3 regions of the Sinorhizobium sp. FG01 genome follow, and region 2 is predicted to be linked to each of the others. Evidence: riboswitches for the same ligand, from Rfam matches in the RefSeq annotation. Region 2 holds a riboswitch; each other region holds the start of a gene.
The links. Region 2 has a riboswitch for cobalamin ahead of CO656_RS07165 (CbtB-domain containing protein). Riboswitches for the same ligand answer to the same signal wherever they lie in the genome.

Region 1 (10,302 bases), on a different contig from region 2:
GGTCGTTCTGTCCATGATTGCCTCGTTTTCATGCGTCGACACTTTTGTGGCGGCTGCTGCGGTCGAGGTCAACGAGAAGATGCGGGCAAGGGCTTCATGCAAGCTCAGGAGTCCGATGCGCCTCAGCTCTCCCGGCGCGGCTGCGCGAATTCCGGGATCTTGAAGCGGCGGCGATAGCTTCCCGGCGTCACCCCCGTCAGCCGCTTGAAAAGACGGCGGAAGAAGGCCGGTTCCTCATAGCCCACCTGCCAGCTGATCTCGTCGACCGGGGCCTCCGTCCGCTCGAGCCGGCGCTTGGCTTCCTCGATCCTCAGCCGCTGCACATAGGAGATCGGGCTCAAGCCCGTCGCGCCGGTGAACCTGCGCTTGAAGGTGCGCTCGCTCAGCCCGGTGAGGCGGATCATCTCTTCCAGCGGATTGGCGACCGGGAAATGCGTGGCAAGCCAATCCTGCGCGGCGCTGATGGCGAGATCGTGATGGTCCTTGCGTCCCTCGAAGGTCATATAGGGGGCGAGCCCGTCTTGGTGCCATTGCAGCGCGAAGAGCCGCGCAACGGCCTGCGCTGCGGTCGCGCCGGCATGGCGGGCGATCAGATAGAGTACCAGATCGTGCCAGGTCATCGAGGCGCCCGAGCTGATCAGTTCCTCGCGTTTGCCGGAGACGACCAGCACCTGTTCGGGCCGAATCGGCACCCTGGGAAAGGCAGACTCGAAGGCGCGTGCGTAGCCGAAATGCACCGTTGCGTCGACGCCGTCGAAGAGCCCGGTTTCGGCGAGCAGAAAGATGCCGGAGCAGGCGGAGCAGAGAAGCGCGCCGCGCCGGTGCATCGCCTGGAGCCAGTCGACCAGCTCTGTGTGCAGGCCCTTTTTCCAGCCTTCCGGTCCGAGCAGGACCGAGGGGACAATGACGATATCAGTCGCCACGAGCGAGGCGACGCTGCGCTGGACGGAAATCGGCACGTGGCTGGCGAGCTGCAGCGGTCCCTGCTCCAGTCCGACGATCTCGACCCGGAAGGGCGGCGGGTCGAGCGGTGCATGGCCGAGCGGCGCCATCACAGCGAAGGCGTTCATAACGTCAAAGATGCCGGTCAGCGTCGAGACCACCGCCTCGGGGATGGCGACGAGGCTGACGTGGATGGGCTGCGTGCCGGTCTCGGCTCTCTGGCCTGGCATCTCGAATTCCCCGGTTGGTTAACGACGACGCGCAAACAGACGGCCTGTGGCGCAAACGGCCCGATTGTGGACCGATCGGCTCTGCCGCTCAACCGCGATTGCTGCGATCCTCGACCATCGCCGAAATTCATCGGCGCCCATGGAGGAGAGACGAATATGCAACAGACCCGGAAAGGAAGCGTGGACGCCGCCAAGCTCGACGCGTTCGTCGCCCGCGCGATCGGCGACCTCTCGGCTGGCTATGGCGGCGTGATGGTGAGTCTCGGCCACCGGCTCGGCCTATACAAGGCGATGGCGGAAGCCGGCCCGCTCACCTCGCGGGAGCTCGCGGGCCGCGCCGGCTGCGCCGAGCGCTATGTGCGCGAATGGCTGGGCTCGCAGCTTGCCGGCGGCTATGTCGGCTATCATGCGGTGAGTGATACCTATGAGCTGGCGCCGGAGCAGGCGCTTGTGCTGGCCGACGAGGACAGTCCCTACTTCATCCCGAACGCCTGGGCGGTGCCAGCGTCCATGTGGACGGACGAGGAGAAGGCGCTCGAGGCCTTCCGAACCGGCAGGGGCATTGCCTGGGGCGACCATGACGGGAAGCTCTTCTGCGGGGTCGCGGCCTTCTACCGCAATGCCTACAAGGCGAGCCTGGTTTCCGAATGGCTGCCGGCGCTCGACGGCGTCGTCGAGAAGCTCAAAGCCGGCGCACGCGTCGCCGATGTTGGCTGCGGCCACGGCCACTCGACGGTGCTGATGGCCGAGGCGTTCCCGGCCTCCGAGTTCCGCGGTTTCGACAACCACCTGGATTCGGTGGCGGAGGCCTGGAAGATCGCGGCGTTGGCAGGCGTTGCCGAGCGGACAAGCTTTGCGACCGCCTGCGCCGACGATTACCCGGCTACCGGCTACGATCTCATCTGCTTCTTTGATTGCCTGCACGATATGGGCGATCCGGTCGCCGCGGCCTCGCATGCCGCGAAAGCCATCGCACCGGGCGGCACCGTGATGCTGGTCGAGCCCTTCGCCAAGGACCGGGTCGAGGACAATGTCTCGCCGGTGGCGCGAATCTACTATGCCGCCTCGACGACGATCTGCTGCGCCCATGCGATCGCCGACGGCGGCCGCCTGGTGCTCGGCGCCCAGGCCGGCGAAGCGCGCCTTGAGGACGTGTTCCGCAAGGCCGGCTTCAGCCGCTTCAGGCGCGCGCTGGAAACGCCGTTCAACCTGATCCTTGAGGCGCGTCTCTAGAGCGGCGTGCTCCGTGATCCATCAACCTGAATATCCGGGCAGTACCTTACTGCCCGGAACAATCGTTGCCGAGCTCGATTACAGATTGCAGGTATAAAGAGAACGAACCGCAGCTGGACGTGCGCCATGACGAAAAGCCCTGAGACAAAACCGACGATGATTGAGCCGCGCAAGGGCACGCCAAGCCCGAGGCTCATGGAGAGCGAATTTCGCCGCCGCTTTCTCAACCGGTTCCAGGACAAGGCCTTCGACGCGCTTCGCCCGGAACTGGACAGGATCGCTGCCGCGGCATGGGATGCCTACGAGCATCAGCGAAAGGCGCCGCGTACCCGCAAGGCCGGAGCCGCCTTCAAGGATCCGAACTACGAACTGTCGGTCGATTGGCTCGCCGCGCGCGATGCGATACATGCGGCGCAGATGCGCCACGACGACCCGGACGGGCCGGCGCGTATCCTGTTGATCAGCGGCTCGTCGCGCAGCGAGCACACCTGTCCGGGCGAGATGTCGAAGTCCTATAGACTGACGCGGATCGCGCAGGACGCGTTGGACCGAACGGACGGGGTGAAGACGACCGTTCTCGAACTGCATCGCCTCGCTTCCGAATATGGTCGCGTGATTCATCCGTGCAAGGCCTGCTTTTCCACCTCGCCGGCTCTGTGCCATTGGCCGTGTTCCTGCTACCCCAACTATTCGCTCGGCCAGGTCGACGACTGGATGAACGAGATCTATCCGATGTGGGTCGAGGCGCATGGCATCATGATCGTCACGCCGGTCAACTGGTATCAGGTGAGCTCCCCGATCAAGCTGATGATGGACCGGCTCGTCTGCGCCGATGGCGGCAATGCCGATCCGACCTTGACGAAGGGCAAGGATGCTGCACTTGCCAAGGCACTCGAACTCGAGGGCTGGAGCTATCCGCGGCATCTTGCCGGGCGGCTCTTTTCCGTCATCGTGCATGGAGACGTGGAAGGGGTCGAGAACGTTCGGCGCAGCCTGTCGGACTGGCTCTGCTACATGCATCTCGAACCGGCTGGCGCCTTGGCGGAACTGGATCGCTATATCGGCTATTGGAAGCCCTATGCGCTGAGCCATGCGGAGCTCGATGCCGACGAGGCGGTGCAGGAAGAGGTCCGCAACGCGGCGCGGACTCTCTTGGAGGCAGTGATGCTCAAGCGAAACGGACAGTGGGTCTCTGCCGGCAAGGAGCTCTCGCAGCCACGCCAGAAGTGATCGAAGCTCACGGCAAGCGATGCCCGTAAACCACGGTCGAGGCGGTGGACAAGCTCATAGCGCGGAGAGGGCGGCGATGTTCTTCCGATGCACGGCCTCATAGGGCTCGAAATACGAGACGGCCCCCGTTGCCAGGTCCTCGGCGATAAAGTCCTTGAGGGATGCGGCTCGGCCCTGTTTGACCGCCTGCATCAACTGCTCGAGGTAGCGCCGGTTGGCGTCGATGAGCCACGCTTCATATCCGCCTGCCGCGATCCGATCCGGATCGCCGTGGTTCGGCAGGATGCGATTGATCGGCCAGGTCGCCAGGCGCGCGAGCTCGCGAATGTGTTTCTCGGTGTTCTCCGCTTCGGAAACATAGGTGACGGTGTCTTCGAGCGTATCGCCGGCCAGAAGAATTTTCTCGTCCGGCAACCAGAGGATGGTCCCGTCGGCGCTGTGGATGTCGAAATGGTGGAGCTCGACCCGGCGACTTCCGACCTCAAGGTCCAGCCTCGTTTCAAAGAGACGATTGGGCATGACGAGCGGGCTGATGGGCGGGACGCGTGTGGCGAGTTGATCGCGATTGGCATGAAGCAGATGGGCGGTCAGCTTCAGCGCGATGATTTCGCAATCGGCAAAGACCGCATTACCGGCGACATGGTCATTGTGCCAATGGCTGAGGACGACCCGGATGGTCCTTGCGCCGAGCCCCTCGAGATGGCGCCTGATGGCTTGCGCATGGGCAAGCGAGATATGCGTGTCGTAGACGATCGCCTCGCCTGCATTAAAGACCGCATAGGAGGCGACCCCCAAGCCGTAGGCACCGTCATCGAGCCAATTCGGCTCCGCGCCATGAAGTCTCCGCCCCTCGATGCGGCCGTCGTAGTAGGCAAAGACGCCGTGATGCGGTTCAAGGATTCTCAGTGTCGAGGTCATGTCTGGCATGCGAGGCTCTCGAGCAAATTGGCTTCAATCTCTGCCGCGGCGGTCGGCGGCTCGGCAGCGCAGAACTATCACATCCTGACCGCCGCTCACATCGGTTTGCGCATGATTTGGCTCTAGCCCTGCGTGGCCGGAATTAGGAAACTCGCGATTCGTTGTGGTGCCATAAATCATTGAAAGGTTGTATTTTTGCCAATTCATTAACAAATCCCTACATTCCTGCGTCTTTCGGGATCGGCCGGCTGTTGTCGGCAGGCGAACCGCAGCCAGCAGGAGTTTGCGATGGCTGGAAGAGGGCCGGGCGAGGGGACTGCTCGACATCGGCGAGCCGCTGCCCACCGCGCGCATCTTCATGGACCTGATCTTCGGCGCCGCGGCGCTCGAGACCGGCCAGGGACCCGAATGGCCGGGCTGACCGGAATGGCCGGGCTTCATGCGCAGCTGCATCCGCCTGATCGTCAACGGCATTGCGCAGGGGCCCGCGCAAGGCGATTGATCGTCTTCTGCGGATCGTCAGGTCATCCTGCGAACCACCCAGAGAGACCGGCCCGCATGGGCTATACCCGAGACGAGCCGCAGGCGAGGGTCGTCCTTGAGCCGCTCGGCCTCGGCCGCATCGAGAAGCAGCGCCTGCCGATCGGTCTCGTTAGCGTTCGGCGTAATCCAGCAGCGCCGTTCCTCGCAGCAGAGGCCTGCTTCCGGATGCTCCTGCAGGTATTCGATCGCGTATCCGGCCTCGACTTTTTGCAGTTCCGCGTCGATCGACATCGTCCTTCCTCCCGACCTGAAATCGCTCGGGATTATACCTGATTGTGGCGGCCCAGGGAGCGGCGGCCTCGGCATCGGGGTCCGCACTGTGTGGAGGCATCGCCGAAATGTTGGTAGGCAGCACTGGCCTTGACCAGTCATGATCAACGAATTAAGGAAGCCAGCGACGGTTCCCCTACGATGAAGCGAAGGGGATTAATAGGGAACACGGTGCGGACGACCCAACAGGGACCAAGACCGTGGCTGCCCCCGCAACTGTAAGCGGATTGCCGCCCATCCTCGTGACGCGAGAAGCGTCATGCCACTGCGAAATTGTCGCGGGAAGGCAGGTGGACGGCAGATATCCGCAAGCCAGGAGACCTGCCGTCATGCGTTCACTCCAATCACGGGCGGGGATGCCCGGAACAGGACACAGCATGACCTCTCCTTGCGCCGACCCGCGCCTTGCCTCTGGTCTTTCCCGTTCCGCGACGCCGCCGAACTGTCGGCAGGCGGGCTGACTCCGTCCGTTCGCGCCGCGACCGGCCGCATCCTTTCGGCCGTTTCATCGAATCCGGGAAATAGGCTTATGAAAATCCTGTTTGCGAAATCGAAACACGGCATCCTGTGCGCAGCCGCCGCTCTTATGGCTATCGGCATGGAGGCGAAAGCCGCCGAAACCAGCTATCCGCTGATGCTCACCAATTGCGGCCGTCAGGTCACGTTTCAGAAGGCGCCCGAACGGGCCGTCTCGATCGGCCAGAGCAGCACCGAAATCCTTTACCTGCTCGGCCTCCAGGATCGGATGGTCGGCACCGCCGTTTGGATCGGGCCGGTCATCAAGGGCTACGAGGAGGTGAATGCCAAGGTCGAACGGCTCGCCGACAACGATCCGAGCTTCGAAAGCGTCGTCGCCAAGAAGCCGGATCTTGTGACCGCGCAGTTCCAGTGGCATGTCGGCCCGGAGGGCATCGTCGCCAAGCCGGAGCAGTTCGAGGAGCTCGGAATACCGGTCTATACGTCGCCGGCCGATTGCATCGGCAAGGACAATACCGGCGGCGGCGACGGCGTTCGCCATTCGGTGTTCACGATGGACCTGATCTATCAGGAAATCACCGAACTCGCGCAGATCTTCAACGTCCAGGAGCGCGGCGAGACGCTGGTTGCCGAACTGAAGACGCGTGAGGAAGCGGCGAAGAAGAAGATCGCTTCGGCGGACGGCAAGCTTTCCGCAGTGTTCTGGTTCTCGAGCGCCGAGCTCGACATCGATCCCTATGTCGCCGGCAAGAATGGCGCGCCGGGTTACATCATGCGCTCGCTCGGCATCAGGAATGTCATCGACAGCGAAGAGGAATGGCCGACGGTGGGGTGGGAAACCATCGCCAAGTCCGGCCCGACGCTGATCGTCGCGGGCAAGATGGAGCGCCGTCGTTTCCCCGCCGACGACGTCGCCGTCAAGCACAAGTTCCTCGAGTCCGATCCGGTCTCGAGCCTGATGCCTGCGGTGAAGGACGGCCATGTGGTCGAGATGGACGCCCAGGCGATGAACCCGACGATCCGGACCATCGAGGGCATCGAGGTGCTTGCCGATGCCGTCGAGAAATCCGGCCTGAACAAGTGATCGGCAGCGCACCATCCCTGTCCCGGACGAGCGCCAGCCTGCTGGCGCTCGTCGTGCTGTTCGTCGCGCTCTGGCTGGGTGCGGCGATCGGCGAGACGGCCATACCCATGAGCGTGGTGGCCAAGACGGTCGCCAACCGCCTGTGGGATGCCGGCTACGGCGTCGATGCGCTCGACGAGGGCATCATCTGGAACTACCGGGTGAGCCGCGCCATCGCTGCTGCCAGCTGCGGTGCGGCGCTGGCGCTTTCCGGCGTCGTGCTGCAGTCGCTGCTGCGCAATCCGCTGGCCGACCCCTATATCCTCGGCATCTCCGCGGGCGCATCGGCCGGCGCTGTCGGCGTCGCCGTCCTCGGCATCGGCGCCGGGCTGTTGACGCTGCCGGTCGGCGCCTTCGGCGGGGCGCTACTTGCCTTCGGGCTCGTCAGCCTGCTGGCGGTGCGGGCGGGCAGGGGTCATGGCGCGATCGTTCTGGCCGGCGTCGCCGGCTCGCAGCTCTTCAACGCGCTCACTTCCTTGATCGTCACCAAGGCGGCGAATGCGGAACAGGCGCGGGCAATCATGTTCTGGCTGCTCGGCAATCTCTCCGGCGTCCGCTGGCCGGATGTCTGGCTCGCAGTGCCTGTTGCCCTGGTCGGCCTCATTGTCTGTCTCTGGCACGCACGCGCCCTCGACGCATTCACCTTCGGCTCCGAATCCGCCGCCTCGCTCGGCATCCCGGTGCGCCGGGTCTATGCCGTGCTGATCGGCGTATCGGCGATGATGACGGCGACCATGGTCAGCATGGTCGGGTCGATCGGCTTCGTCGGCCTCGTCATCCCCCATATCGCCCGTATGATCGTCGGCGTCCGGCACGGATTGCTGCTGCCGGTCTCCGCCTTGGTGGGAGCGGTGTTCATGATCGCCGCCGACATCGTGTCGCGCATCATCATTCCCGGGCAGGTGCTGCCGATCGGCGTCGTCACCGCGCTGGTCGGCGCGCCCGCCTTCGCTGCCATCCTCAGCCAGCGCAGGACGGTTCGATGACGCTTTCGGCTTGCAACGTCTCATGGTCGGCCGGCGGCGCCTCGATCCTCGAGGACGTCTCGCTCGACGTCGCCGCCGGTGAGTTTCTCGGCATCGTCGGTCCGAACGGTTCCGGCAAGACCAGCCTGATGTCGCTGCTTGCCGGCCTGCGGCGGCCGCGGTCCGGTCACGTTCTGCTCGACGGAGAGAGCGTCGACAGGCTGAGCCGGAAGCAGATCGCCAAGCGCATCGCGCTGGTCGAGCAGCAGGCCGAAACCGGCGAGCGCATCTCGGCGCGCCAGGCGGTGGAACTCGGCCGCACGCCGCATCTCGGGCCGCTCACGCCGTGGTCGGCCATGGATGACGCCATCGTCGACGAGGCGATCCGTAATGTCGGCATGGCGCAGCTCGCCGCGCGGATGTGGCACACGCTGTCGGGCGGCGAGCGGCAGCGCCTGCACATCGCCCGGGCGCTGGCACAGCAGCCGCAAATCCTCCTCCTCGACGAGCCGACCAACCATCTCGACGTCGGCCATCAGATCAGTCTCCTGCACCTGGTGCGCCAGCAGCAGCTGACGGCGGTCGCGGCACTGCACGATCTCAACCATGCCGCCACGTTCTGCGACCGGATCGCGCTGATGAGCGGCGGCCGCATCGCCGCCTTGGGACGCCCGTACGAGGTCCTCACCGAAGAGCGGATCCGCACCGTCTTCGGTGTCGACGTCGACGTCGAGCACCAAAGCGAGGGCCGCTGTCATATCCGTTACCGCGCGCCCGGGTTACCGGCCGCCGGAAAGCCGATGCTGAAGAGGATTTCATGATCAATCTTACCAGGCGCCTGCTCTTCGCCCTGATCGTGATCTCGATGCCGGCCATGGCCAGCGCCGAGACCGGCGAGGTCAAGATGCTGAACCGCGGCGAAAAGGTTTCGATGGTCTTCGAACCGGATTTCCTGGCGCTGCAGCCCGCCGACAGCGTCAAGTACATCGCCGCCAACAAAAGCCACAATGCCGCGACGATCGACGGCATGCTCCCGGACGGCCATCCGGGCTTCAAGGGCAAGATCAACGAGGAGATCGTCGTCACCTTCGATCGGCCGGGATTCTACGGCATCAAATGCTCGCCGCACTACGGCATGGGCATGGTGATGCTGATCAAGGTCGGAGACGTCGAGCTTCCGCAGAATTATCGTGCGATCGAGGCTCCTGCCCGGGCGATGCCGCGCTTCGAGGCGCTCTTCGCCCAGGCCGAGGCAGAGCTGGCGGGGAAATAGCGGTCGGGGCAACCCGGTCGCTGGAACAGGATCGAATTGACTGACGACGGCACCCCCTCTGCCCTGCCGGGCATCTCCCCCACAAGGAGGGAGATTGGACAGAAGCGAAGCCCCGCCCCAATCAAAGCTTGCGAATTCCGAAAACACCGAGTGTCGAGAAAGGCGCCGCCGCTTCCCGATCTCCCCCTTGCGGGGAGATGCTCGGCAGGGCAGAGGGGGCGGCACTCCGATCGGCTTTTAGTTCAACCTGAAGCCATTGCCTTGCGGAATGCCATTGCGCTCACACCGGGCGGGGCCAGATCGCACAATGGCGAGACGCGAAGGCGGCGCGGTACTCCTGGAAAAACCGGCCGAGATGCACGAAGCCCAGCGTTGTGCGATTTCGGCGACCGTCGCCGATGGCTCCGCTCGATGATTTTGCGGCGGGTGCCCTCATGCCTACCTGGCGCAGATAGCTAATCGGCGTCGTGTTGAGGAAACGGCGGAAATTCACGTAGCGCCCGGGCACTGACGCCTGCGGCGGCTGTCGCGATTCAACTTTATACTCGCCATTGAAATCGATTACATTTTCTGGCTTCATAACGCTCGCACGATTTGGGAGGATCTCATGAGGAAGTTCATTGCTTTTGCGCTCGGCACGGTTGCATCCCTCGTTGTCTCCGCATCGGCGGTCAATGCGGAAACCTTCAAGATCGGTCTTTCGAACGGCTGGGTCGGCAGCGAGTGGCGCACCCAGATGATCGACGAGGCCAAGGAAGCCGCGGCGAAATGGAAGGACAAGGGGGTCGACGTCGAGGTTTCGGTGCAGAGCGCCAATGTCGACGTGCCCGGGCAGATCGCCCATATTCGCAACTTCATCGCCGAAGGCGTCAATGCCATCATCGTCAATCCGAACAGCCCGACGGCTTTCGATCCGATCTTCGCGCAGGTGAAGGAGGCCGGCATCCTGGTGATCGCGACGGACGCGGAAGTCTCCTCGCCCGATGCGATCTATGTCGGCATCGACCAAACCGCCTGGGGTGCCGCCGGCGCCAAGTGGCTCGCCGAGACGCTCGACGGCAAGGGCAAGGTGGTGGCAATCAACGGCGTTGCCGGGCA
Region 2 (10,302 bases):
CATGCAATCCGTTGCCGTCTCGGTCGCAGCGAAGCTGAGCCTAAGGGGAGGCGCCACCCCGCTCACCTCGAGGATCAGCTTCTGACGGATGGCGATTGCGAAATCCTCTGCCTCGTGCACCGGAAGAACGAAGGAGCCGGGCCCGCCGATCACGCATTCCGCATAATACTGATCGAGCGGACCGGTCGACACGGACGGGCGGATCAGGATCGAGAGACCGTTGATGACAATGCCTCGCGCAACCGCGTCGTTGCGGGCAGGGGCGACGGGCGGCCCGGTATTGTTGGGGCCATCGCCGGAAATGTCGATGACGCGGCGCACGCCCGAAAAGGCATTGGTATCGATCAGACTCGTGCCGAAGATGATCGCGTTCGAAATCGAGGTGCCGCGCCGCGTTCCGATCGGCCGGGCCTCGAGCTTGGCCGCGAAGGCTTCGGCATCCTCGGCACCTTCGATCACCTGCCACGTGACGACAGAAGCCTCGTTCACCATGCCCGCCCATTCGAAATAGCCGATGGCAATGCGGCCGAGATATCCCCCCTTTACCGCGTTGATGAAATCCGGATGCCTAAGCGCCTGCACATAGCCGGAACGCTGCACCCGCGCTTCCTCCATGTCCATCGAGCCGGACATGTCGACAGCGAGAACCAGCTCCACATCGACATTCGGGGGCGTGGCGGCCGTCTGCATCGGGCTGCCACTGAGCGCCATGATCAATGCCAGCATGCTCAACATCGCATCCGCCAATCGTCATGATCTACAGTCGGACTTCCGAGCCCGCGTCTCAAAACCGTCGAGCTTCAAAACAGAATGTACCACAGGATTGCAAATCGGCGACTGTCCCGGTCGGCCGCGATCTCAATATTATTTGATTGGCGTCTGAGAGAGGGAAGCGGCTCGAACGGTCACTTTGAAAAAAGGGGCCAATTCGCATCTTCCAACGCTGTCGCCGGCGCCGCTTGCACCCAATCTGGCCATGATCGTCCAACAGAACCTCGCCATGCTTCATTTCCCGCCGGAGAACATCGCCCTCGCCGATCGGCTGCAACGCGCCGCCTTTGAGTATTTCCTTGATTACACCGATGCGCGAACGGGGCTCGTCGCCGACACCTCGCGGGCGGGGTCGCCATCGAGTATCGCGGCCACCGGCTTCGGACTGTCCTGCTATCCGGTCGCCGTCGAGCGCGGTTGGATGCGGCGGGGGGATGCAGGTCACCGCGTACTCACGACCTTGCGCTTTCTTGATGGCAGCCGGCAGGGGAGCGATAGGCTCGCAACGGGATACCGCGGCTTCTACTTTCATTTTCTGGACATGCGAACGGGCGAGCGCGCCTGGAACAGCGAACTCTCGACCATCGACACGGCGCTGCTTCTGGCCGGCGCACTGACGGCCGCGGCCTATTTCTCGGGGCCAGATCCGAACGAAACGGAAATCCGCAGTCTTGCAGCGCGACTATATGAGCGGGCGGATTGGGCCTGGGCGCTCAACCGCGGCGATACTCTGACGATGGGCTGGAGGCCGCCGGGGCGTTTCCTGAAGCACCGTTGGCGCGGCTATAGCGAGGCGCTGCTCCTCTATGTCCTGGCGCTAGGCTCCACTAGCCTACCCATTGCGCCGGAGAACTACGGCGCCTATTCGGTGGCACATGAATGGCTGACGATTGGCGGGATGTCGCACCTGCACGCGGGCGCGTTGTTCATCCACCTCTTTCCCCATGCCTGGATCGACTTCCGAGGCATAGGCGATACGGGAATGCGGGCGGCAAGCAGCGACTATTTCGCGAACAGCTGCCGAGCGATCGCGCTTCAGCGGGCGCATGCGGAAGAGAATCCTCATGGCTTTTCCGGCTATTGCCGCAACCTCTGGGGCTTCAGCGCCTGCCATGCGCCGAAGGGCTGGATGCGGCTGCGTGACGGCCGGCGGCAGAGGCTTCTGGGCTATGCGGCACGAGGCGCTCCGTTCGGCGCCGATGACGGGACCCTGGTCCCTTGGGCTCCGCTTGCCGGACTGCCCTTCGCACCGGACGACTGCCTGGATAGCCTTTCGCATCTGCTCGCGCATTATCCGGCACTGCTTCGCGACGGCCGCCTTCCCGGCGGCTTCAATCCGAGCCTGCCGGGCGCAGGGCGCGAGGGCTGGGTCGACGACAGGATTGTCGGGCTTGACCAGGGGCTGTCCGTCATGATGATCGAGAACTGGAGAAGCGGCCTCATCTGGGAACTGACGCGCAGTATCCCGGACTTCAGCCGGGGGCTGAAAAGGGCTGGATTCGAAGGGGGCTGGCTGACACCCGGCGCGGCTTGATGGGACGGAGCATGGGGCAGGGGCATCGGCAGCGGGAAAGCAGAGCGGTCATGGAGGCGGCTGCCGCGATCGAATGGCTGGCGGCCTCCATTCCGGAGGTCGCCTGTTCGGTCGCGACCTCTGACGCACATTTCCAATCGCCAGACGCTTTCTGGTCGAAGCCGGCAAACCTCGAGACCTGCCTGGCCTATCAGGACCGTTTCGCGTCCGGCATGGACGATAAGATTCGAGCGGCGCACCTGGTCGCCTTCTACAGCCATCAGCTGAGCCTTGCGGCGGGCGCGATCTATCTTGTGAGCGGCCTTGTTCCGGTGGTCGCGGGCCTGCGTTTCGAAACCTATTTGCGTGCCCGCGACGGGAGGTCGCTTGTGGCCGGCCGCTTTCATTTCCTCGTCGACCTTCCGCGGAGCGAGAGTGAGATCGAGCCGGACGAGCCGACTCGACGCTTTCACGATGCCTTCGTTGCGCATCTGAAGCCGGTGATCGCGCTGCTGAAACGCCGCTGCGGCCTGTCAGCGCGCGCGCAATGGCGGTTGGCCGCGGACAGTCTCGCCGGCGCTTTCCTGGAGATCGGGCGGCGGCGGCAACGGGAGGACAGGGCGACGGGGCAGGCGCTGGCGATCGTCAAAAAGGCCCACTCGCCGCTTGCCTCGCGGCAGCTTCACTACGAAAAGATCGAAGCGGCCTCCGGCAGTGGGGGAGAGCTTCGCTCCAGGACCTACCGGATCCGCGGCGGCTGTTGCCTTTTCTATCGTGCCGAGGGCGGCAGCTTCTGCGACACCTGCGTGCTGCTCGAGCCCGAGCTTCGACGAGAGATGCTGCGGGCCCACCTGCTCGATAGCAAATGAGACCCTTGCCTTCTCCCCGCGTGCTGCCCGCAGGCGGGGAGAGGACAAGCGGCGAAGGCGCGGGGGCCGGTTAGTGCGCCCGGAGAAACCGGTCGTTGATGAAACCGGAGACGATGCCGAGCACCAGCCAGAAGGCGAGCGTCGTCGCAAGCGCGGCGACGGCGAACTCGGCGCCGAGCACAGCCGGCACGTTGCTGGAAATGTCGAGCGGCTGCGGCGCACCATAAAGATGGGGAGCGGCGACTAGGACGAGACCCGCGAGCTTGGCGACGATTTCCGGGCGGAGTGCCAGCAGATAGAGTCCCACGGCCGAGAGTAGCACCGTCGCCCCCCACCAGAGCTGCCGGTCGCCAAGCTCGGCCGCCGGAAAGCCCGGCAGTTCCGGCGGCAGGCCTACGGCCGGAAGCAGGTGCACGGCGAGCCAGCCGAAGGCGCCCCAGAGCGCGCCATTGGCAAGCGTGATCGGGTAGCCGATCATCAGGCTGATGCCTGCAAGCAGCAACGAGAAGCCGGCGCCGGTGACCAGATTGGCGGCAAGCGTGCCGGAAAAGCGGCTCATGCCGAACATGATGCCGCCTTCCTCGTGTTCTTCGCCCTCATGGGCATAGGCGGGGGTGACCGGCGAAAGTGCTGCGAGCATCTCGCCTAACATCTGGGATCCTTTCAGCGACGAATGCTGCTGATGATCCGTGGCCGGCTGCTCGCCGGCGGGCTGCCCGGTTGCAGCCGGCGCTTCGCCCTCGAATTCTTCCGCATGCAGGATAAGCGGCGTGACCCGCAATTCCTGGGCGCCGGTCATGAAGACGCCGGCGATCAGCCCGGCCACGACCGCGGCCAGAAGTGTCTTGACGATCATTGTCGATTTTCCTCAGCGGGCGTGGCCGCCTTGCGGTAAGCCGGCCCGATTCCATCGACGCAAGCCGGCGCTTGAAGGCGCGGGCGCGTGCCAGACGCACGACGCGCGCTCCGAGCACCGGAGGGTCGATTGTTGTATCGTTTGGTGTGGAACGCGGCAGGCGCTCCATGACTTCGCTTAGTGGCAGGGGAAGCCGTAGGAATGGCGCGTGTCGTGTGCCGTGTCGTGCAGCACGGCCGAATTCGCCAGGCCGGCACCGAAAACGAGGAAGCCACCGATCATGAGGGCGATGATGCCCGCGGTCAGACGGTCGCTGAGGGAGAGCGGAATGCTCGAAACTGTAGACGTAGCCATGACAACCTCCGTGATGGCAATGGGATATTCCCCTTGGGCACTATGCCCGTATCGCTTGGCAGGTTTCCTGGCTCGCAGCGTCAGGTGCCCAGGCTAGCCTAGTCACCAAGGATTTGCCTCGCCTTCCCAGAACCGAACCGCCCTCTCGCGGCTGTTCCAGTGGCTTCTTCCGGATTGCTCCGGAACGGCAAATTCACGCTGCTCTACAGTCGCGGGGTCGGCAGTGATTGAGATGCCCAGCTTGGGTCCATCCGTCACATTCCCGTTTACTCCCGAAACACGTTCGCATTCCGGGAACCAACCGATCAGCGATGATTAGGTGTGGCCGCCAATGATGTCAATCGCGCCGCGGTGGAAAGTGGAGGAGAGGGTTGCGCGCATTTCGCGTTGCCCGCCACATGGGGAACAACTCCTGATGACTATATCGCATTGGTCGGTTATCTCTTGGGCAGCGCGTGCGGCCGCAGGCCGCACGATCGACCCGGGGTCCGTGCGATGCTTGCCCTTGTTCCTGCCCTGTCCTTTGCCGCCGTCATCGGATCCGGACTTATGGCCGGGCTCTTCTTCGTCTTTTCCGTCTGCATCATGCAGGCGCTGCGGCGATTGCCGGCGGAGCAGGGCGTTGCTGCCATGAACGCGATCAACGTCGTGATCCAGAATCCGTTGTTCTTCGCCGCCTTCATGGGCACGGCGCTGCTCGGCGTGATCCTCATAGCTGCCGCTTTCATCTGGGGCGGGGAGGGGAGCTATCTCCTGGCGGCGGGCGGACTCGTCTACCTCGCCGGCACATTCGCGGTGACGATGGTCTTTAACGTTCCGCTCAACAACGCGCTGGCGAATGCCACTTCGGTCGAGGCCGCCACCGAAGTCTGGCAGCAGCGCTACTTGACCGATTGGGTCTGGTGGAACCATGTCCGCACGATCGCTTCGATAGCTTCGCTCGCCCTTTTCACGCTTGGCTTTCAACGCGGCTGAAGCCTAGGAAAGAGGACGATGAAACTGGGGAGGATCCAATGGCAGTCCGACGCATCGTGCCCAATCTTCAAGTATCCGATCCGCAACGCGCGCGCAGTTTCTATACGGATCTGCTTGGCCTCAACGTGGTGATGGATCACGGCTGGCTGGTCACCTTTGCGGCGGAAGGCGGATCGGCAATGCCGCAGGTCAGCTTTGCCATTGAAGGCGGATCGGGAACGCCGGTGCCGGCGCTCTCGATCGAGGTGGACGATGTCGACGAAGTCTATCGGCGCGCGAAGGCGGCCGGCATCGAAATCGTCTATGACATCACTGACGAACCCTGGGGTGTGCGACGCTCTTCGTGCGCGATCCGTTCGGCAACGTAGTCAATATTCTGACGCATTGATCGGGGGACGGCCCCCGCTCAATGGATCAGACGGTCGTCAGAGCGTTCGCGACGTCGGCGACGAGGTCGTCCGGGTGCTCGATGCCGATCGACAGGCGGATAGTCGATTCGAGCACGCCGATCCGGCGCCGCACCTCGATCGGCACGCCCGAATGAGTCATCGCCGCCGGGTGGCTCGCAAGCGATTCCGTGCCCCCGAGGCTGACGGCGAGCTTGAAGATCTGCAGGGCGTTCAAGAAACGGAAGGCTGCCTCCTGGCCGCCGGCGATGTCGAAGGAGAAGGTCGAGCCGGCGCCGGTGCATTGCGCGGCAAAGGTCCGCCCGACCGGCGAGGCTTCGTCGTGGAAGGGCAGATAGTGGATCCCTTCGACCTTCGGGTGGTCGCGCAGGAACTCGGCGACGATCCGGGCATTCTCGTTCGCCTTCTCCATCCGGACCGACAGCGTTTCGAGCGACCGGCCGAGCATCCAGCAGGAATGCGGGTCGAGCTGCGTGCCGATCGAGCCGCGCAGCGCCTTCACCTGTTTGATCAGCGCCTTCGAGCCGAGCACGGCGCCGGCGATCAGGTCGGAGTGGCCGCCGACATACTTGGTGAGCGAATAGAGCGACAGGTCCGCGCCGTGGTCGATCGGGTGCTGGAAGACCGGGCCGAGCAGGGTGTTGTCGCAGGCGACGATCGGCCTTTGCCCCTGTCTTTCGCCGATCTTTTCGGCAATGCGGCGGATCATCGCGACGTCGACGAGGCTGTTGGTGGGATTGGCCGGCGTTTCGACGAGGACCGCGGCGACCCGGCCCCTGCTCATGGCCTCCTCGGCGGCGGCGCTGACGGCCGCTTCATCGACGCCGTCGGCAAAGCCGACTGCGTGGATGCCGAGATTGAGAAAGGTCTTGGCGAGCAGCGTCTCGGTGCCGCCGTATAGCGGCTGTGAATGCAGGATTGCGTCGCCGGGCCGCACGAAGGCAAGCAGGGTCGTGGCGATTGCCGACATGCCGGAGGAGAAGAGCGCGCCGGCCTCGGCGCGTTCGTATATGGCAAGCCGATCCTCGACGATCTCGCTGTTCGGGTGATTGAAACGGGAATAGACGAGCCCGGCACCGACGCCCGCCGGCGGTTCGCGCCGTCCCGAGACGAAATCGAAGAAGTCGCGGCCTTCCTCGGCGGAGTGGAACACGAAGGTGGAAGTCAGGAACACCGGGGGCTTGACGGCGCCTTCCGAGAGCTCGGGATCGTAACCGTAGTTCAGCATCAGCGTCTCGGGATGCAGTTTGTGGTTGCCGATATGGGTCTTCGACGGATGCGGCGCGGTCATGGTTTCTCTCCCTGGGCGCTAGCGGACTCCACTATCCGCCAATTTATATCAAACGCCCGGGCTGATCCTTGCTATTTGCGATCACTTCGTTTTGATGAGCGCAAGTTTTTGCCGAGGTTACAGCAAGATGACGCAGAAAATTGCCGACGAGATGGATCGCCGCATCCTGAAGGAACTGGTCGCCGATGCCCGGATCACCAACAACGAACTGGCCGAGCGCGTCGGCCTTTCTGCGTCTCCCTGCCTCAGGCGGATCAGGCGTCTGGAGGAAACCGGCGTCATCCGCGGCTATACGGCGCTCGTCGATCCGGTCATCGAAGGCTGGACGATGACGGCGATCGCCACGGTCCGCCTCAGCCGCCAGCACGAGGACGAGATCGTCATGTTCGAAGAGGCGATCCGCGACTGGGACGAGGTGCTCGAATGCCACCTCGTCACCGGCTCGCGCGACTACGTGCTGAAGGTGATGAGTTCCGGCCTCGATCACTATGAGCGCTTCATCAAGGAGAAGATCGCCCGGCTGAAATGCGTCGCCTCGATCGAGACGAGCTTCGTGATGAACACGATCAAGGAAAGGAGGATCTAGCGCGTGACTGCCGCTCATCGTCGGGTTGTGCCGATTGACTGTGCGGGAGCGGAAGGCGACATTGCCGCAATGCGTCGCTTGGCTATCGGGCGACAAAGTGACAATGCCGCAGCGTGGAGGCCCGCCATGGAACACCTTCAACAGACGGACCTGTCGACGGCGACGCGGCCTGCCCCGCGCTATCTGGCAAACCTCTTGCGGTCCTTTTCGACGAGCGGCCTGCTTGTCGGCGTGATCTTTTTCGCGGTCTCGTTGACCCCGAGCCTCATTCCTCATCCCTATCTGATTCAGGCGGTGATTTCCGGCGCTTCGCTCGCCGCCGGCTACGCAATCGGGACATTCCTGCGCTGGCTCTGGTCCTTTTTCGAACTGCCCGAGCCAACGACGCGGCGGGCGCGCACGCTGAAGATCGCTGCCGCCATCGTCTGCATAGCGGCAGCTGCCGTGTTTCTCTGGCAGGCAGCCGGGTGGCAAAATACCGTCCGTGGCATCATGGGGCTTGAGCCCATCGAAAGCGCCGAGCCCATCAAACTCGGCCTCATAGCCTCCATGGTGTTCGCCGCTCTCATCTTCCTGGCACGGCTCTTCCGGTTCACCTTCAGCGTTCTTTCTCGCTGGCTGCAAGTTTTCCTGACGCGACCGATCGCCAACGCCCTTGGTGGGCTGGTCGCCCTCGCGCTCTTTTGGTCGCTGGCAAATGGCGTGATCTTCGAGTTCGCGCTTCGTGCCGCCGACAGTTCGTTCCAGCAGCTCGATGCGCTGATCGATCCCGACGTCGCGCCCCCGACCGATCCCGCCAAGACCGGCAGCGACGCGTCGCTGGTGCGCTGGGACGAGCTTGGGCGGCAGGGGCGGCAGTTTGTCGCCTCGGGGCCGACAGGCGCCCAGATCGGCGACTTCTACGACGGCGCGGCGTCAAACCCCGTGCGCGTCTATGTCGGGCTGAACTCCGCCGACACGGCGCCGGAAAGAGCGAAGCTGGCTTTGGAAGAACTGAAGCGCGCCGGAGGCTTCGAGCGCAAGTCGCTGATCGTCGTCGTTCCGACGGGCACCGGCTGGATCGATCCGGCAGCGCTCGATCCGCTCGAATATCTGCTGCATGGTGACGTTGCGAGCGTCGCGGTGCAATATTCCTACCTCACGAGTTGGCTGTCGCTGCTCGTCGAGCCGGGCTATGGCGCCGATGCGGCGAACGCGCTCTTCGACGAGGTCTACCGCTACTGGACCACGCTGCCGAAGGACCGGCGCCCCAAGCTCTATCTGCATGGATTGAGTCTCGGGGCAATGAATTCACAAGGGTCTGTCGATCTCTTCGATGTCATCAGCGACCCGTTCCAGGGTGCGCTCTGGAGCGGCCCGCCGTTTCAGAGCGGGCTGTGGCGCTCGGTAACGGCGGACCGCGTCGCCGGTTCGCCCGCCTGGCTTCCGCGCTACCGGGACAGTTCCATCATCCGCTTCACCAACCAGGAGAACGCGCTCGATATTCCCGGTGCGCACTGGGGCGCGATGCGGATCGTCTATCTGCAATATGCCAGCGATCCGGTGACCTTCTTCGATCCGCACGCCTTGTACCGCGAGCCGGACTGGATGAAGGCGCCGCGCGGGCCGGATGTTTCTCCGGCCTTGAATTGGTTTCCCGTCGTCACCGGCCTGCAGCTCCTCGCCGACATGGCTTTGGCCACGACCTCGACGATCGGTTACGGCCACGTCTACGCGCCGGAACATTATATCGACGCCTGGGTGGCGGTGACCGATCCGCAAGGGGTGACGGGAGAGGATGTCGCGCGGTTGAAGGCGGAGTTCAAGGGCAGGTTCTGATCTGCATTACGGCGTCGCCGAATTGGCGAGCAGCCCTTCCATCGCGCCGATGATCTTGCGGTGCTGGTGCGCGTGGCGGGTGCGAAGGCTCGTTGCCGCGTAGATGGCCTGCGGGATGACCGGCGCATCGGCGACCACGACCGCGGCCCCGTCGTTGGAAAGCCGCTCGGCTGTGGCGATTGTCAGATAGGCGGCGCCCCCGAGAGTGCGCAGCAGCCCGGTGATCGCCATGCTCTGCCCGGCGGCGAGCGAGGCAGCCGAGAGGTGCGGCAGCGCCAGCCGATGGGCACGGTCGAAGGCGGGCGAATAGCTGGAGCGGATATAGGTCTCGGGCTTCACGCCGGCCAGGTCGCCGGCCTCGGTGCTGACCAGCACGTAATGCAGTTCGCCGATCCGTTCGTAATGAAGGTCAGGCAAATAATGCGGTGTAAAGAGAAGCGCCAGGTCGAGTTCCCCGGCGGCAAGATCGCGATTCATCTGGTTCGAGTAATCCGCCTCCATATAGATTTCCGTTGCAGGCAATTCGCGCCGGATGGCCGCCACCCATTGGCCGGCAAATGCTTCCGCGAGATCGTGCTGGATGCCGAGCCGCATCGAGCGCTCCAAGGCGCCGGCGCTCGCGACTGCGCGCGTTGCCTCATGCCATTGATTCTGCAGGGCCTTCGCATAGTCGAGAAAGCGCAGGCCCGAGGCGGTCGGGACCGTGCCGCCCTTGTTGCGGGTAAAGAGCTTGCGGCTGAACTGGGCCTCGAGCGCCTTGATGCGGTGGGAAACCGTCGACTGGGTGATGTTCAGCCGCTCGGCGGTGCGGTTGAAATTCCGCGTCTCCATCAGATCCAGAAAGGTTTCGATCAGATCGACT
Region 3 (10,302 bases), on a different contig from region 2:
ATGCCGCCTTTCGGTCGCCGTGACTTGTCGGCGTCACCATGGCACCGATGATCGTATGCAGGTCGATGGCCCCGATCGGGCGGCCATTGGCGTCGACGACGTGGGCGGTGTTGATATGCGCACTCGTCATTGTGCGGGCGGCCGCCTCGAGGACCGTATCTGCCGCGATCGCGAGGCCCTCCGGATTGCCGGACAGCGGCCGCATGATCGTCTCGACATGAACGACCCGGCCGCGGTTTACCTCCTTGACGAAGGCGGTGATGTAATCGTCCGCCGGCGCAAGCACGATTTCCTGGCCGGTTCCCTGCTGCACCACACGGCCGTCGCGCAGGATGGCGATCTTGTCGCCGAGGCGCAGGGCCTCGTCGAGATCGTGCGTAATGAACACCACGGTCTTCTTCAATTCCTTTTGCAATTCGAGAAGCACCGTCTGCATGTCCACGCGGATCAGCGGGTCGAGCGCCGAATAGGCCTCGTCCATCAGCAGAATCTCGGCGTCGTTGGTCAGTGCCCGGGCCAGTCCGACGCGCTGCTGCATGCCGCCCGAAAGCTGGTTCGGATAGTGCTTCTCGAAGCCCTTGAGGCCTACGCGGTCGATCCAGCCAAGCGCCCGCTTCTCGCTCTCGCGCTGATCGATACCCTGAATTTCCAGGCCGTAAACGGTGTTTTCGAGCACCGTGCGGTGTGGAAGCAGCGCGAACTTCTGGAACACCATTGCTGTCTTGTGGCGACGGAACTGGCGAAGGTCGTTCTGGTTCATCTTGCAGACGTCGACGCCGTCATAGAGCACTTCACCGGCGGTCGGGTCGATCAGCCGGTTGATGTGGCGGATGAGCGTCGATTTGCCGGAACCGGAAAGGCCCATAACCACCGTTATGCAGCCGCCGGGCATCGAGATGTTGATGTCCTGCAAACCGAGAACATGACCGTATTTCTCGTTGAGCTCGGCCTTGCTCATGCCGTTCTTGACAGGATCGATATATTCGTGCCCGCGCGGACCGAAGATCTTGTAGAGGTTCTTCACCTCGATTGCGCGACTAGCCATAAACTACCTCCGAATGCTTCTGCAGCCACCTACCGAAGGCTTGGCTTGCACGATCGAAAATGATGGCGCTGCCGATTAGTGCAACACCGCTGGAGCTGCGTTCCGCCGTTGCGCTTCTTTGGGCGCGTGCACGGGCGCAACCGCTTCCAGGTTCCCCTTGAGCAATGTGACAGCGGAACAGGTCCACTGCTGTGCTGTTTGCGACGCGGGGCGCGGCCGCTTCGTCGCGAAACATTCGATCCGCAGCGCGACCGAGTGCAAGAGGTCCCGTCTCGGTCCACAGCAAGGACAGCCTCAAAGCGCCGCCTTCACCTTTTCTGCGACGTCCGGGCTCACCCATTTCGCCCAAATGTCCGGAAAGTGTTCGAGAAAATACCGTGCGGCGTCCTCGTTTGTCGCGCGGTTCTGATCCATCCAGGCGAGAATTTTATTGACCGTCGCATTGTCCCATCCGCGGGCATTCACGTAATCCATGGCGATGCCTGCCTTTTCGGCAAAGGATTTGGTCACCACGGTAAACACGTCCGAAACCGGATAGGAGTTGACCTTTGGACTTGGACAGTTCGGCACGGCCGAGCAGGAGTCCCATTCCGCCCTGTCGTGGTCGACGCCGAAGGAGAGCCGGATCATTTCATATTTGCCGAGGATTGCCGTCGGCGCCCAATAATAGCCGAGCCAACCCGTCTTCTTCTCGAAGGCTTCGGCAATGGAACCGTCAAGCTCGGCTGCCGAAGCGGGGTCGACAAGCTTGAAGCCCGCCTTCTCCGCACCGAGTGCCTTGTAGAGATTGGTTGTCGAGATCCGACAGTTCCAGCCGGAGGGGCAACTGTGGATCGCTCCCTTGGCGGGATCGTCGGACGCGGGGAACAGATCCGGATGCTTCAGGGCATCTTGGACGGTTTTGATCTCCGGATGGGCATTGGCGAGGAATCTTGGAATCCACCAGCCTTCGACGCCACCTTCACTGAGAATCGGGGCAGCCTGAATAAGGCGGCCTTCCTTGACTGCCGCTTCGAGCTGGGTGCGCACGGAATGGATCCAGAGCTCCGGTGCCATGTCAGGCTCGGCCTTCTCGTTCATCGATGCAAAGGTCCGCATGGTGTCGCCGGCGACCAGGGAGACGGTGCAGCCATAGCCGTTCTCGAGAACAAGTCTGTCGACATGGGCGGCGATGCCTGCCGAAGCCCAATTCATTTCGGCAATGCTGATCTCGCCGCACTCGGCGGCCCGCGTCGGCCCGGCCAGGACCCAGATGCCAGCGGCGGCGAACGTGATTGCGAGGAGTTTCGTCATGTTCCCAGGCCTCCCGCCCTTACGCGGCCCACGACCAATCAGCCTAGGTGTTTTCGAAGAGAAATCAACCTCTTCAAATGATCTGGAATGGAGTGCGGTTCGAGGCACTGCTATTCAGTAAGGCGCGGCCGCGCCGGTTGCTCTTTCAACGGAGGATCGCGCGATGAACTCGAAAAAAGTGCGAATTCATGTTTGGTTAAGCTCTCACTAACCATCCGGTAAGAATGTCAGGCTAATTGTTTGCTGCGGCGGGCGACTGCCGCAGGTCCGGTTCAGGTGTTGCGTACCGGACCTGCCTCCCTGACCAGCTCGACACTTTGCGGGCAAGGCGCGCCTTCGAGCGATCGCCGCGATAGTATGCGGTCCATTTGAAAGACGCAGAACGTCGCCAAAGTCAGAGCACGAAAGGCCGATTACCCGACGTTCGACGTGCGGATGAAGCCGAGCGGGCCGAATGGCGCGTCGGCCGGGATGTTGCGTACGCGGGATTGGCTGCGCGGCGCCTGTGCGTTCCAGGCGATTTGAACAAAATTCGGCTTGCTGAAGATGAACAGCATGGTTTTTCCTGCCTTCGAGAGTCCGGTTCATTTCCCGGTAGTTGCGATGGCGGCGATATAGGCGTGGGACAGGTATTTTTCGATCCTGGACTCGGCATCGCATGTCGCATTTTGACTAGGGCTCCAATGTTCGTCGCACGCTTGATGAGCGGGTGACACGGGCCGTGATCGCGGCTAGCGCAAATGCCGTGAAATAGCGTCTAGACAGGACTTTGCGGCAGAGTGTTTCGATGCTACGGAGACCGGATGACACACGCGATCATGCTCCAGGGGACCGGCTCGGATGTCGGAAAATCGGTATTGGTGGCAGGCCTCTGCCGGCTCGCCGCCAATCGCGGTCTTAAGGTGAGGCCTTTCAAGCCGCAAAACATGTCGAACAATGCGGCCGTCTCCGATGACGGCGGCGAAATCGGCCGGGCGCAGTGGCTGCAGTCGCTCGCCGCCCGCGTGCCCTCGTCGGTGCACATGAATCCGGTGCTCCTGAAGCCGCAATCCGATGTCGGAAGTCAGATCATTCTGCAGGGCAAGGTCGCGGGGCAGGCCAAGGGCAGGGAATATCAGGCCCTGAAGCCTAAGCTGCTCGGCGCCGTGATGGAGAGTTTCGAGCACATCTCGGCCGGCGCCGATCTCGTCGTTGTCGAGGGCGCCGGTTCGCCGGCCGAGATCAACCTCCGGGCCGGCGACATCGCCAATATGGGTTTCGCCACGCGCGCCGATGTCCCGGTGGTTCTCGTCGGCGACATCGATCGCGGCGGCGTCATCGCATCGCTGGTCGGCACCCATGCAATCCTGCCGGAGGAGGACCGGCGGATGGTCACCGGTTATCTCATCAACAAGTTTCGCGGCGACGTCACGCTTTTCGACGATGGCATCGCGGCGATCGGCCGCTTCACCGGCTGGCCTTGTTTCGGTGTCGTGCCCTGGCTGAAAAGCGCCGGGCGGCTGCCGGCCGAGGATTCCGTCGTTCTCGAGAGGCTGGCGCGCGGCGGTGGCAAGGCTTTGAAAGTCGCCGTGCCCGTCCTGTCACGCATCGCCAATTTCGATGATCTAGATCCGCTTGCGGCAGAACCGGAGGTCGAACTCGTCTTCGTTCGGCCGGGCATGCCGCTCCCCGACGACGCGGGGCTTGTCGTCATCCCCGGTTCGAAATCGACGATTTCGGATCTCAAGGATTTTCGGGCGCAGGGCTGGGACCGCGATCTCGAGCGTCACGTCCGCCGCGGCGGCCGGGTGATCGGCATTTGCGGCGGTTATCAGATGCTCGGCCTCCGCGTCACCGATCCGCTCGGCATCGAGGGAAGCGACCGCGATATCGCCGGGCTCGGCCTGCTTTCTGTCGAAACCGAAATGGCGCCGGAAAAGACCGTGCGCAACAGCCGTGCCTGGTCGCTGGAGCATGACGTGGCGCTTGACGGCTATGAGATCCATCTCGGCAAGACCGTCGGGGCAGATTGCGAACGGGCCCCGGTGACGATCGACGATCGCCCCGATGGCGCCATGTCGCCGGATCGCCGCGTCATGGGAACCTATCTGCATGGGCTCTTCGGTAGCGACGCTTATCGCGCCGCACTGCTGAAGAGCCTTGGAATTGCAGGCGGAGGCGCCAACTATCGCCAGTCGGTCGACGGCGCGCTCGACGAGATTGCCTCGGAGCTAGAAGACGTGCTCGACCGCGCCTGGCTTAACGGCCTGCTCGGCTAGCTGCCGTGCCGCCGGCGGGTGACACTCATCTCTTTGGTCGATATTGCATGGCCGCTGCGAAGGATGCAGCATGGCGGGCGAGGCGGCAGACCGGTTTTCCAGAAAAATACAAGTCTTGCCGCCGCCCGGCACAAAGGTCGGCGGTCATGACACGCGCCCAGCTGGTCGGCGTCCTTATCGGACTGGCAATTGTCGCGGCTCTGACGGTGCTGCGGGCAAGCGATCCACAACTGCTGAGATTCGCCCGCGAAATCACCTTCGACGAATACCAGCGCCTGGCGCCGCGGCCCTTCGAAAACCTGCCCGTGCGGGTCGTCGATATCGACGAGGCGTCGCTGAGCGAGTTCGGCCAGTGGCCTTGGCCAAGGGATCGATTGGCTGCGCTGGTCGACAGGCTTTCGGAAATGGGCGCCGCCGTCATCGCCTTCGACATCCTGTTCGCCGAGCCCGATCGACTGTCGCCGCGCACCGTTCTGCGCGACGTCAGCGGGATCGATCCGGCTTTGCTGGAGCGGCTGCCGGACAATGACGAGATCTTTGCCGGGGCGATTGCCGGCAAGCCGGTGGTGCTGGGTTTCGGCCTTTCGAATGCGGGGAGTTACCGGCCGCCGGTAAAGTCCGGCTTCGCCTTCACCGGCGAGAGCCCTTTCGGAGCGCCGCCGCGCCTGACTGCCGCAACCCCGCTTCGGCCGGCGCTCGAGGCCAATGCAGCCGGCATCGGGCATATCAGCCTCAATCCCGACAGCCCGTCGGCGGTCGTACGGGCGGTGCCGCTCCTTCTCAGCGACGGCGCGCAGCTCTATCCGAATTTGGCGCTCGAGGCGCTGCGTGTCGCACAGGGGGCTTCCACCTATCTGCTGGCCGGCGCGACGGAGGTGCCCGATACGATAACCCGGATCAAGATCGGCGATTTCGCCGTGCCGGTCACGGCGGCCGGCGAGCTCTGGCTTTATGTCAGTGAGGACCGGGCGGAAAGATATGTATCGGCCGGGCGCGTGCTTGCCGCATCGGGTGCTCCCGACGATGTCAGGGCGGCCGTCGAAGGCAGCATCGTCTTCGTCGGCACCTCGGCTGCCGGTTTGCTCGATATCCGCACCACGGCTCTCGGCCATAATGTCCCGGGAGTCTCGCTTCATGCCCAGGCCGTCGAGCAGATCCTGTCCGGTCGCTTCCTCTCGCGCCCGGACTGGGCCGAAGGGCTCGAGATCCTGTCGATCGCCATTGCAGGCACCCTCCTCGTCATGGTGACCACCTTCGTCAGCCCCGGCGTGGCGCTCGCCTGCGGGTTGCTGATCACCGGCTTGGCTCTCGCGGCCTCCTGGACTGCGTTTCTCTACGCGGGACTGCTCTTCGACCCGCTTGCTCCGATCTTTTCCGGATTGGTCACGCATTTCGCCGCGACGGCCTATCGCTTCCTGGTGACCGACCGGGAGCGTCGCGTCGTCCGGCGCGCCTTCGGCCAATATTTGTCGCCGTCGCTGCTTTATCGCGTCGAGCACACGCAGAACGCACTGAGGCTCGGGGGAGACGATCGTGAGCTGACGATCATGTTCGTCGACGTGCGCAACTTCACCGAGATCAGCGAGCGTTTGGCGCCGACCGAGGTTGTCGGGTTCCTGAATACGCTTCTCGATGCGCTGAGCCGACACGTCATCGAAAACGAGGGCACACTCGACAAGTTCATCGGCGACTCGATCATGGCCTTCTGGAACGCCCCAGTCGATGTCAGAGATCATCCTCGCAGGGCCGTTCGCGCGGCTTTGGCGATGCGAGAAACGCTTGCTCGTCTCAATGACAAGGATGCCTTCGGTTTCGGGGCGGGGCAAAGCGTTGCCATCGGCATTGGAATCCACACCGGCCTTGCCTGCGTCGGCAACATGGGCGCCGAGACGCATTTCAACTATTCGGCGGTCGGGGACACCGTCAATGTGGCGGCGCGCATCGAATCCGCCTGCAAGGAGATCGGCTACGATATCCTCGTGTCGGAGGCGACGGCAAATTTGGCTGGCGGCTGCGCCCTGCTGGAGGCCGGAGCATTGGGGCTCAAGGGTAAGAGCACGCGAACGAGGCTCTTTGGAGTCGTTGGCGACGAGCGACTGGCCGAGTCGGATGAATTCGCCGAGCTCTTCGAAGTTCATCGGCGGCTGGTCGACGCTTTGCGCGCACGGTCCCCCGAGAGCCGGCGCATGCTGGGCGTGGCAAAGCTCAAGGCGTCCGCGCTGACGCCCGGCTTGTCGGAGTTCTATCGGCGGATTTCGCGGCGCGGCGAACATTTCATTGGTGAGCCGACGGCGAAGGATGCGGCTGGCGAATAGGTGCTTCGCCGACTGATGCAAAAGGCGCCGCTTTTCCGGCACTTCAATTACAGTCACCGTCGTCCGAACGAACGGTCCTTGCTCCGCTCGTGCGAGTAATCACGGTTGCGCGGCCTGTCCGACCTGTCGAACTTGTTCGGTTTATCGTGCCAGCTCTTGTCGTGTTTGTCCGGCTTGCCCGGCTTTTCTGGTTTTTGGGGCTTGTCCGGTTTGTGAGGCTTGTCGGGTTTGTGAGGCTTGTCGGGTTTGTGAGGCTTGTCGGGTTTGGGTGGCTTGGGTTGGGGCGGCGTCTCGACAGGCGGAGCCGGTTCGGGTGGCGGTGCGACGAGCGGCCGGACCCGATCTGGACGGATCTGGATCTCAGCTGAAAGGCCGCAGCCGGTGCCGCTCCATCCGGGCGACAGCTGCTGCCTGCCGGAGAGGAACGGCAAGGCCTGCTGGTTGCCGAGTGTCCTGAGGATGCTTCGGTCGACCCGTCGCGTATCGGTCATATCGCCATTGGGACGGGCGACCACGCAGTCGCAGCGCCGCGTCAGCTGTTGACAGCCGCCTCGGCCGCAAAATTCGGCAGCGCCGCTCAGGAGCACCACTGCCGTCGTGCCGTCTCCGCCGACGTAAAAGTCGAAGACCGTGCCTCGAACGCCGATGGTTCCGGCCGGTGTCAGGATCTGGTAGGCCGAGTGCCCCGAGTTGCCGCTGATCCAGCGAAACGTTCCCTTCGCCGCCGCGACGGTCAGCTTCTGCACCGATCTCGAGTCGTCGAAGACGAATTTGTCGATGACGACCGACGAGCCGGCACCGACGGCAAGCTTGCTTCCATCTCGGAAGACGAACTGGCCAAGGCCGGATCTGGATGTCCGAATCCGCTCGTCGCGGTGCACCGGGTCCGTGACGACCAGTGGTCCGCTCGCTCCGCTGACCTCAGTCTTGATCCGGATCGCCTGACCAATCGGTTCGGCGGCCTTGCTTGGCATGGAGCCGTAAAGCGCGACACTCAGCGCGACAAATGCGGCACGACGCAGATATGCCATCGCACCCCCTCCAGGCTGAACTGACAAATTCAGTGCCGTGGACATAATCGAACATCGTGGCGAAGCATCGGAGCCGCCTCGGGTTCGAATGCCCGTTTTATCACGCGCTTGGGACGGGCGTCTGCCTACCCGTTCGGATTAGGAGAAAGGCGCCGAGTTGGCGACGCACCTCGCGCTGCCGCAACTTGCCGACCTCGCGTCGCAGACCGTCGATTGACTTTGACGCATCCGCTTCATAATTAACGCATTGGATGGTTCCCCCGCACCGAAGCGGCGCGGGAGAGTAAATGGGAATGTGACGGGCGGACCCACACCGGGCGCCCTTATCGCAGCCGACCCCGCGACTGTAGAACGGTCAGGGTTCGCCATCGGGCATGCCGCACCTCTTCCGGTGAAACTGCATGGGGCAGTTGTCGCGGAATTGGAGGCACGCCGGAAAAGCCACTGGCGTGGCATCGTGAGCAGCCGGGCTGGACGCCTCTCTTTCTACGAATCGTCCGCCTTCACGAGCCAGCAGACGCCGGGAAGGCGAGGCGGACCCGTTCGGGCCCAATAGCGCTGGGCACCGCGTGCGCAGCGCTTGCCCGTGACGCCGAGAGCCAGGAGACCTGCCGTCCATCAGGGCATCGCCCGGGGGAGTCCTCCCCAATGCCAGCACGGAGGTTGTCGTGGCTTATTTATCGTCTTTCGCGCGTGCCCGTCACGCGTCCGCTTGCTATCGTTGCTTTGTCCCCACCAGTTTCCTCGCATGGGATCTGGTCGGATGACATTCTCCAATGCCGGTCCGGTCTTCGTGCTCGGCGGCGCGCGCTCCGGGAAATCCAGTTTCGCGGAGAAGCTCGCCGAAGCCTCGGGGCTCGGGATGCACTATGTTGCGACCGGCCGCGCCTATGACGAGGAAATGCGCGATCGTATCGCCCGCCACCAGGCCGCGCGGCAGGGCAAGGGCTGGGCAACGCACGAGGAACCGCTCGATCTCTCCGGCCTGCTTCGTCGACTGGATGCACCGGAGCGCGTAATTCTTGTCGACTGCCTCACGCTGTGGGTGACGAACCTGATGATGGAAGAGCGCGACATGCCGGCCGAGTTTGCGGCACTTGCCGGCTTGCTGCCTGCCATGCAGGCGCGCGTCATCATCGTCTCCAATGAGGTCGGTCTCGGCATCGTGCCGGAGAACCGCATGGCGCGAGACTTCCGCGACCATGCCGGCCGCCTCCATCAAATCGTCGCGGAGAAGTCCGCCGAAGTCTATTTCGTCGCGGCTGGGTTGCCGCTGAAAATGAAGGGTTGATTCATGACACTTGCAAAGGCCCAGTCGGGCAAGATCCCCGCCACGGTCATCACCGGCTTCCTCGGCGCCGGCAAGACGACGATGATCCGCAACCTGCTGCAGAACGCCGAGGGCAAGCGGATCGCATTGATCATCAACGAGTTCGGCGATCTCGGCGTCGACGGCGACGTGCTGAAGGGCTGCGGCGCTGAAGCCTGCTCGGAAGAGGACATCATCGAGCTCACCAATGGCTGCATCTGCTGCACCGTCGCCGACGACTTCATTCCGACCATGACCAAGCTGCTCGAGCGAGAGAACCGCCCGGATCATATTGTCATCGAGACCTCCGGCCTTGCGCTGCCGCAACCGCTGGTCGCCGCTTTCAACTGGCCCGACATCCGCAGCGAAGTGACGGTCGATGGCGTCGTGACCGTCGTCGACAGCGCCGCCGTTGCCGCCGGCCGTTTTGCCGACGATCACGACAAGGTCGATGCGCTGCGCGTCAATGACGACAACCTTGACCATGAGAGCCCGCTGGAAGAGCTCTTCGAGGACCAACTCACCGCCGCCGACCTCATCGTTCTGAACAAGACCGATCTCATCGATGCTGCGGGCCTCAAGTCCGTGCGTGACGAAGTCGCCTCGCGCATCAGCCGCAAGCCGGCGATGATCGAGGCCAAGAACGGCGAGGTGGCAGCCGCGATCCTGCTCGGGCTTGGCGTCGGCACGGAAGACGAGATCGCCGACCGCAAATCGCATCACGAGATGGAGCATGAGGCCGGCGAGGAACATGATCACGACGAATTCGACAGCTTCGTCGTCGAACTTGGCCCGATTGCCGAACCGGCGGCCTTCATCGACCGGCTCAAGGCCGTCATCGCCGAGCACGACGTTTTACGCCTCAAGGGCTTTGCCGACGTACCCGGCAAGCCAATGCGTCTGTTGATCCAGGCGGTCGGCAGCCGGGTCGATCAATATTACGACCGTGCCTGGGCACCCGGCGAGACGCGCGACACGCGCCTCGTCGTCATCGGCCTGCACGACATGGACGAGGCGGCCGTGCGCGCGGCGATTTCGGCGCTGGCGTGAG

Region 1: linked by a shared signal. The riboswitch ahead of CO656_RS30285 (ABC transporter substrate-binding protein) and the one ahead of CO656_RS07165 (CbtB-domain containing protein) in region 2 are both predicted to bind cobalamin.
Region 3: linked by a shared signal. The riboswitch ahead of cobU (bifunctional adenosylcobinamide kinase/adenosylcobinamide-phosphate guanylyltransferase) and the one ahead of CO656_RS07165 (CbtB-domain containing protein) in region 2 are both predicted to bind cobalamin.

What each region holds. Positions count from the first base shown of each region.
Region 1 is NZ_NWTB01000012.1:152,600-162,901, forward strand. It holds gene CO656_RS20885 (DinB family protein) at 1-15, opposite strand, end outside; gene CO656_RS20890 (helix-turn-helix domain-containing protein) at 123-1,172, opposite strand; gene CO656_RS20895 (class I SAM-dependent methyltransferase) at 1,329-2,405, shown strand; gene CO656_RS20900 (flavodoxin family protein) at 2,562-3,635, shown strand; gene CO656_RS20905 (MBL fold metallo-hydrolase) at 3,690-4,562, opposite strand; gene CO656_RS30520 (hypothetical protein) at 4,587-4,760, opposite strand; gene CO656_RS30280 (hypothetical protein) at 4,837-4,974, shown strand; gene CO656_RS20910 (hypothetical protein) at 5,073-5,327, opposite strand; cobalamin riboswitch at 5,478-5,710, shown strand; gene CO656_RS30285 (ABC transporter substrate-binding protein) at 5,953-6,927, shown strand; gene CO656_RS20920 (iron ABC transporter permease) at 6,924-7,952, shown strand; gene CO656_RS20925 (ABC transporter ATP-binding protein) at 7,949-8,752, shown strand; gene CO656_RS20930 (pseudoazurin) at 8,749-9,204, shown strand; gene CO656_RS20940 (hypothetical protein) at 9,485-9,784, opposite strand; gene CO656_RS20945 (ABC transporter substrate-binding protein) at 9,812-10,302, shown strand, end outside.
Region 2 is NZ_NWTB01000004.1:348,802-359,103, forward strand. It holds gene CO656_RS07145 (DUF1194 domain-containing protein) at 1-735, opposite strand, end outside; gene CO656_RS07150 (glucoamylase family protein) at 1,001-2,305, shown strand; gene CO656_RS07155 (ferric iron reductase) at 2,317-3,153, shown strand; gene CO656_RS07160 (CbtA family protein) at 3,224-4,009, opposite strand; gene CO656_RS07165 (CbtB-domain containing protein) at 4,187-4,363, opposite strand; cobalamin riboswitch at 4,403-4,680, opposite strand; gene CO656_RS07170 (anthrone oxygenase family protein) at 4,859-5,338, shown strand; partial or broken gene CO656_RS07175 (glyoxalase superfamily protein) at 5,377-5,726, shown strand; gene CO656_RS07180 (cystathionine gamma-synthase family protein) at 5,753-7,036, opposite strand; gene CO656_RS07185 (Lrp/AsnC family transcriptional regulator) at 7,164-7,622, shown strand; gene CO656_RS07190 (alpha/beta-hydrolase family protein) at 7,749-9,440, shown strand; gene CO656_RS07195 (LysR family transcriptional regulator) at 9,447-10,302, opposite strand, start outside.
Region 3 is NZ_NWTB01000003.1:411,349-421,650, reverse strand. It holds gene CO656_RS04710 (glycine betaine/L-proline ABC transporter ATP-binding protein) at 1-1,045, opposite strand, end outside; partial or broken gene CO656_RS30715 (proline/glycine betaine ABC transporter permease) at 1,038-1,136, opposite strand; gene CO656_RS04705 (glycine betaine ABC transporter substrate-binding protein) at 1,340-2,338, opposite strand; gene CO656_RS04700 (hypothetical protein) at 2,752-2,895, opposite strand; gene CO656_RS04695 (cobyric acid synthase) at 3,142-4,596, shown strand; gene CO656_RS04690 (adenylate/guanylate cyclase domain-containing protein) at 4,743-6,911, shown strand; gene CO656_RS04685 (FecR domain-containing protein) at 6,965-7,942, opposite strand; cobalamin riboswitch at 8,178-8,573, shown strand; gene cobU (bifunctional adenosylcobinamide kinase/adenosylcobinamide-phosphate guanylyltransferase) at 8,706-9,233, shown strand; gene cobW (cobalamin biosynthesis protein CobW) at 9,237-10,301, shown strand.